Regions from separate parts of the Rosenbergiella sp. YN46 genome, predicted to be linked through region 3. Evidence: predicted binding sites of a transcription regulator. Region 3 holds the regulator's gene; each other region holds the start of a gene.
The links. The regulator CRP, encoded in region 3, controls carbon source genes, mostly activating them, when cyclic AMP is high. The targets are predictions, from matches to a motif close to ATGTGANNNNNNTCACAT.
Positions count from the first base shown of each region.

Region 1: aaeR (HTH-type transcriptional activator AaeR) is a predicted target of CRP. The motif match lies at 1,300-1,317, and genes of this name have one in related genera.
Region 2: udp (uridine phosphorylase) is a predicted target of CRP. The motif match lies at 1,083-1,100, and genes of this name have one in related genera.

Region 1 is NZ_JAZHEE010000004.1:29,935-32,137, forward strand. Features, by position in the region: gene tldD (metalloprotease TldD) at 1-310, shown strand, start outside; gene aaeR (HTH-type transcriptional activator AaeR) at 344-1,282, opposite strand; gene aaeX (p-hydroxybenzoic acid efflux pump operon protein AaeX) at 1,465-1,668, shown strand; gene aaeA (p-hydroxybenzoic acid efflux pump subunit AaeA) at 1,676-2,203, shown strand, end outside.
Region 2 is NZ_JAZHEE010000028.1:38,065-40,267, reverse strand. Features, by position in the region: gene rmuC (DNA recombination protein RmuC) at 1-60, opposite strand, end outside; gene udp (uridine phosphorylase) at 199-960, opposite strand; gene V3W49_RS17130 (dienelactone hydrolase family protein) at 1,229-2,053, shown strand.
Region 3 is NZ_JAZHEE010000025.1:53,892-56,094, forward strand. Features, by position in the region: gene V3W49_RS16310 (YccS/YhfK family putative transporter) at 1-852, opposite strand, end outside; gene crp (cAMP-activated global transcriptional regulator CRP) at 1,014-1,646, opposite strand; gene V3W49_RS16320 (OsmC family protein) at 1,949-2,203, shown strand, end outside.

The sequences.
Region 1 (2,203 bases), on a different contig from region 3:
CGAGTCGGTGGATTACGGCATCTACGCGCCGAACTTCGGCGGCGGCCAGGTGGATATCACTTCCGGGAAGTTCGTCTTTTCGACCTCCGAGGCTTACCTGATCGAGAAAGGACGCATTACGACGCCGGTAAAAGGGGCGACCCTGATTGGTTCTGGCATCGAAGCCATGCAGCAGATTTCTATGGTCGGTAACGATCTGGCGCTGGATAGTGGCGTCGGGGTATGCGGTAAGGAAGGGCAGAGCGTACCGGTTGGTGTAGGTCAGCCGACCCTGAAGGTCGACCGCCTGACCGTGGGCGGCACGGCCTGATATCCTTTCACCCGGCGCCGACCGGCGCCGGGCTTAATGCGTTTCCTGATGGCCGTTGCGACCGCGCATCGTCTGATAGAGGTGAGCGACCTTCACAAAGTAGTCGGTCAGATAGTTGATGCATACCTCTACCTTCAACGGCAGCTTATCCTTTTCGGTATAAAGCGCATAGACTGGCCGGGGATCGGACTGGTAACGGGGAAACAGGATCTCCAGTTCGCCGCTATCGACCCGATCGATGACCCACATTAGTGGAACATAGGCGATGCCTGCGCCAGCGCTAAGCCAGCGTGTCAGCGTCATAGGATCGTTAGTGACGAACCGCCCCTCGGGATGAAGGCGGATTGTGGCGCCCTCCGGCGCGACCAGTTCGAACTCGTTGTCTGGTCGGACGCTGTAGGTAAGCCAGGCATGATTGGTGAGATCGGCGGGTTTTTCCGGTACGCCCGTTTGGGTCAGATAGCTTTTGGCGGCGCAAACCACCATCGGCATACTGCCCAGTCTGCGGGAAAACAGGCTGGAATCCTGCAGGGCGCCGACCCGAATCACCAGATCCAGACCGTCGGCAATCAGATCCGGCGCCGGAATACCGGTGACCAGATTCACCGTCAGACCCGGATATTCCCGTAGCATTTCTGCTGTCATTGCCGCCAGGACATTTTGTGCCATGGTTGAAGAACTGCCGATACGTAAGGTACCAATGGGGGTGTTATTGAAGGCGTAAAGTTGTTCGTGTACCTCCCGAGCCTCGTACAACATTTTACGACAGCCCTGGTAGTAGATTTTTCCTGCTTCGGTCAGTCCGATACTACGGGTGCTGCGGTTTAACAGCTTCACCTGGAGTTCATTCTCCAGGCGGGAGACGGTCTGGCTGATAGCCGAAACGCTCATTTGCAACTGCCTGGCGGCGGAGGTAAAGGAGCCCTGCTCCACCACCCTGGCAAAAACCGCCATGCTCTTTAGTCTTTCCATTATTCACTCTGGCTTAAAAGTGATTTAGATCACAGATTATAGATAACAGCATAACAGTTACGTTAATATATTATTATTAACAATACCTGCGCTGCGCTCTCGCCCGGCCATCCAGGCCATTTAATCTGTCGCAGTTTGTGGTAAACAATAATCAGTCATCTGTTTTTGTCTCCAGGATTAACATGAGTTTATTTCCGGTTATCGTGGTGTTTGGCCTGTCCTTCCCACCGATATTTTTTGAGTTGCTGTTATCGCTGGCCCTGTTCTGGCTGGTGAGGCGCCTGCTTGTTCCGACCGGGATCTATGACTTTGTCTGGCATCCTGCGCTGTTTAACACCGCGCTGTATTGCTGCCTGTTCTGGCTGATTTCGCGTCTGTTTGTCTGAGGTTGATGTGAAAACACTAACAAGAAATATCTCCCGTACGGCCATTACGCTGGTACTGGTCGTACTGGCTTTCATCGCTATCTTTCGTATCTGGAGCTTCTATACCGAGTCGCCCTGGACGCGTGATGCCCGCTTTTCCGCTGACGTAGTGGCCCTGGCACCCGATGTCAGTGGCCTGGTCACGGATGTCAAGGTACGTGATAACCAACTGGTGAAGAAGGGGCAGGAGATCTTTGTGATTGACCAGCCGCGCTACACCAAAGCGCTGGATGAAGCCGAGGCAAATGTCTCCTACTATAAAGCCCTGGTCAAAGAGAAACGTACCGAAGCTGCTCGTCGTAACAAACTGGGGGTTCTGGCAACCTCTCAGGAAGATATCGATCAGTACAATAATAGCCTGCAGACCACGCTACATGAACTGGCTAAAGCAGAAGCAGCCCGCGATCTGGCGAAAATCGATCTGGAGCGCACCGTGATACGCGCGCCGTCCGATGGCTGGATCACCAATCTTAATGTCTACGCTGGCGAATATATT
Region 2 (2,203 bases), on a different contig from region 3:
CGTACGCAGGCTGGCAGCCAGCCAGCCCACGGCGGCGCCGGCCAGTACCAGCGCCGCCATCAGTAAAAGAGAGAGATCCAAAGTCGCCTCCTGCCGAACTTATCGGGTCGAGGCTCAATTGTGCTGTACAGATGTCCAGATGAAAAGAGGAAAGGGCAAACAAGCCGGCCACCGCCGGCTTTGCGGGTAACAATAGCCTCACAGTAAACGACGAGCGGCCTCCACCACTATGTTAATGGCGTGGCTTTCGGTCTGCTTCATGGTTTCGGCGTCAGGAATCTCCTGCTGGGTACGGTTGACGATCACTCCTGCCACCATCCCGGCACGCAGCCCCTGGCTGGCGCACATGGTCAGTAGCGTAGCCGATTCCATCTCGTAGTTCATCACACCCATCTGCTGCCACTCTTCCATCGAGCCCTGGAAACGGCGAGTCACCCGCCCCGAGAACGTGTCATAACGCTCCTGCCCCGGATAGAAGGTATCGGATGATGCGGTCACGCCGACATGGGTTTCCACACCCAACGCCTTCGCCGCATCGACCAGCGCCGTGGTGCAGACGAAATCGGCCACTGCCGGATACTCCAGCGGCGCGAAGTGCAGGCTGGCACCATCCAGCCTTACGGACGCGGTCGTCACCAGCACATCACCGACATTGATATGAGGCTGAATGGCGCCGGTGGTGCCCACCCGCAGGAAAGTGCGAATGCCCAACTGCGCCAGCTCTTCCACCGCAATAGAGGTGGACGGGCCGCCGATGCCGGTAGAACAAACAATCACCGCTTTACCGCCCAGTTCCGCTCGCCAGGTAGCGAACTCACGGTGCGCGGCCAGCTTTACCGGATTTTCCATCAGTACGGCGATTTTCTCCACCCGCTCCGGATCGCCAGGCACAATGGCAAGCGTCGCTCCCTGCAGGTCGCTTTTGGTGAGGCCAAGATGGAAAACATCAGACTTTGACATGGCAGACTCCTGGGTCATAGTTGGGTTGCGATTAAATCATAGCTACTCTAACTAACCAGGTGGGTTATTTTCGTGACGTTACTCACTTCAAATGAAACATCTTTCATTGCCATAGAATCATAAAGTGACGCAGCTCACAAACATAAATCCCTCGCCCCCCGCCTGTCTGCTGAATGCCGACTTTTGCCACGCGCGTGCCTTATTGTCTCAGACTATAGTGAATTGATTAGACTAAAAAATAGCTCAAAAAACAGGTACGGAGAATGCCATGACCGACAGCACGACACAGAACAAGCCCGGCGCCGGATTCGCACCGGCGGCGCCCCCCGTCGCGACCACCGCGATCCATACTTCTACGGATGGACTCCATGCTGGCGAAACCTCTATTCCCAGCCAGGGCCAGGAGATGCCCGCATACTTCGCCCGCCCCAAAGAGCCCGCGGATAATCTGCCGGTGGTTATTGTGGTTCAGGAAATTTTTGGCGTACACGAACACATCCGCGACCTGTGCCGCCGCCTGGCCCATGAAGGCTATCTGGCCGTGGCGCCGGAGCTGTACTTCCGTCAGGGCGATCCCAACGACTGGGATGATATTCCCACGCTGTTCAGCGAGCTGGTCAGTAAAGTGCCGGACAGCCAGGTGATGGCCGATCTCGACCATGTCGCCAGTTGGGCGGCGCGACACGGTGGCAACGCCAACCGACTGCTGATGACCGGCTTCTGCTGGGGCGGACGTATCGCCTGGCTGTATGCGGCTCATAATCCGCAGTTGAAAGCAGCGGTGGCCTGGTACGGCCGTCTGGCGGGAGATAAAACCCTGAACTGGCCGAAGCAGCCTGTCGATATCGCAACCGATCTGAATGCGCCGGTGCTGGGTCTGTATGGCGCCCAGGATACCGGTATTCCGCTGGACAGCGTAGAGAGTATGCGCCAGGCGTTGCGCGCAGCCAACGCCAGCGCTGAAATTGTGGTTTATCCCGATGCAGGGCACGCTTTTAACGCCGACTACCGGCCCAGCTACCACAAAGAGTCCGCCGAGGATGGCTGGCGGCGTATGCTGATGTGGTTCGAGCGTTACGGCGCCGATAAGTAGTTTTCTTTATCCCAAACACCGGTTTTTTTGGTGTTTGGGTTTCAGAAAAAGCCTGGTCATTAATATTGATAATCCCGACAATACGCAATCCGTTCTTTATAAGCCTTAGCCAGGCACGAATAATAGTCTGTATAATAGGCATAACTCTCT
Region 3 (2,203 bases):
AAGTATATCGTCGCTGACCACGCGCAGGCGGGCGGCCACGGTGCGTGCCGCCCAGCGAATCACCTGCTCTGCATGGCTCTGTTCCACCAGTTTCTGCACCTCTTCGGGTTGATGCAGGCTGACCGAAATATGCTCCTGTAGATCCAGCGCCACCTGGAAGACGCGTAGCAGGCGCTTATAGTCGTTCTGACGGCTGGTGGCGGACAGCATATGCAACTGTTGGTAACAGAGGCTGATAAGATCCACCACTTTCTGCTGGCGGGTAAGCAATGGCGGTAATACCGTTTCCGGGTCAGTATGCTGGGTCAGCAGGCTGTATTTGGCTTCGCAGTAGTCCGCCAGTTCGCGATACAGCAGGCTCAGGGTTTCGCGTAGCGGCTGTTCGCGCCACATCCAGAACCAGAACCAGTTAAAGGCGCCGTACCACAGGGTGCCGAGCGCATACAGCAGCATCGGCTGCCAGACGGGCATATTGCCAGCCAGCCCCAGGGTAAAGATCGCGGCGATAAGCGATGCAGGTAGCAGGCGGCCGTGCAGAGCGCTGATCTCTGCTGTAACGCCCAACAGCAGCGCCATTCCCAGGAAGATGGCGGGCAGCGGCACTTTTTCCATCAGCAGTAGCTGCACCATCAGGCTGCTGAAGGCGAACAGCGATCCGCCGACGATCAGGCGTTTAAAAAAGCGTTTGTGGGGGGTATCGAGACCCGCGATATTGCAGCAGGCGGGCACCAGTGAGAAGAGCAGCCCCTGTTGCAGGCTACCGAAGATCAGCCCGATAATCACCGGCAGCGAGAGCACCAGGGTCTGGCGCAGCGCGTAGTTAACTTCGGGGTGATAGATCAGTCGGCGCATTGGAACAGGATGAACGCGTCAGTGGTAGAGATAACATGGAGACAGTTGACAGCGTCATAGCCTCCTGAAATGACCACAAAGCGGGAAAAACTACGTTTTTTCCCGCTTTGTTATCAACCTGACGGCATGTTGCCACAACACGCCGTTACATACAGACCGGATTAGCGGGTACCAAAGACGACGATGGTTTTCCCGTGCGCGGAGATCAGATTCTGATCTTCCAGCATTTTCAGAATACGACCGACGGTTTCGCGGGAGCAGCCCACAATCTGCCCGATTTCCTGGCGGGTGATTTTGATCTGCATTCCGTCCGGGTGGGTCATTGCGTCCGGCTGTTTCGCCAGGTTCAGCAGGGTCTGTGCTATCCGGCCAGTCACATCCAGGAAGGCGAGGTTACCGACTTTTTCGGATGTGACCTGCAGGCGACGGGCCATCTGTGCGGAAAGGCGCATCAGAATGTCCGGGTTAACCTGAATCAACTGGCGGAATTTTTTGTAGGAGATTTCAGCGACTTCGCAGGCGGTTTTTGCCCGTACCCAGGCGCTACGCTCCTGGCCTTCTTCGAACAGCCCCAGTTCACCGATGAAATCCCCCTGGTTCAGGTAGGAGAGGATCATCTCTTTACCTTCCTCGTCTTTAATAAGCACTGCAACAGAGCCCTTAACGATATAGTAGAGGGTTTCGGCTTTTTCACCCTGATGAATAAGTGTGCTCTTCGATGGATACTTATGAATGTGGCAATGAGACAAAAACCATTCGAGAGTCGGGTCTGTTTGCGGTTTGCCAAGCACCATGCGCGGTTATCCTCTGGTTATAAGCTGACGCCCGAAAGGGTAAGGGCCTCCGGGCGTATTGATCGTTTGTCCCCGCTCTGGGGGTCTGGCATGAGAAAAGCCTGTAATCTATATAAATTTCACGTGAATTTTCATCCCGGACGCGGGCTATCGCGGCGGGAGGGTATCCTCAGTGTTTTAGCATAGCTTTTTCCGGGTGTCTCCTATTGTCTCGTTTCAGCTTGACCCGGATCGCCTTCTGTTGCGACTTTCTTTGCGGCGGCTTACTCTGTGAGGAAAAATGGCTTGATGGGAGCAACAACATGCAGTCACGAGTTAAATGGGTAGAGGGCCTGACTTTTCTGGGCGAATCCGCCTCCGGGCACCAGGTGCTGATGGACGGAAATTCCGGCGATAAGGCCCCCAGCCCGATGGAAATGGTACTGATGGCGGTGGGAAGCTGTAGCGCTATCGATGTGGTTTCTATTCTGCAAAAGGGGCGTCATGACGTGGCCGATTGCGAGGTGAAACTGACCTCGGAGCGTCGTGAAGAGGCGCCGCGCCTGTTCACTCATATT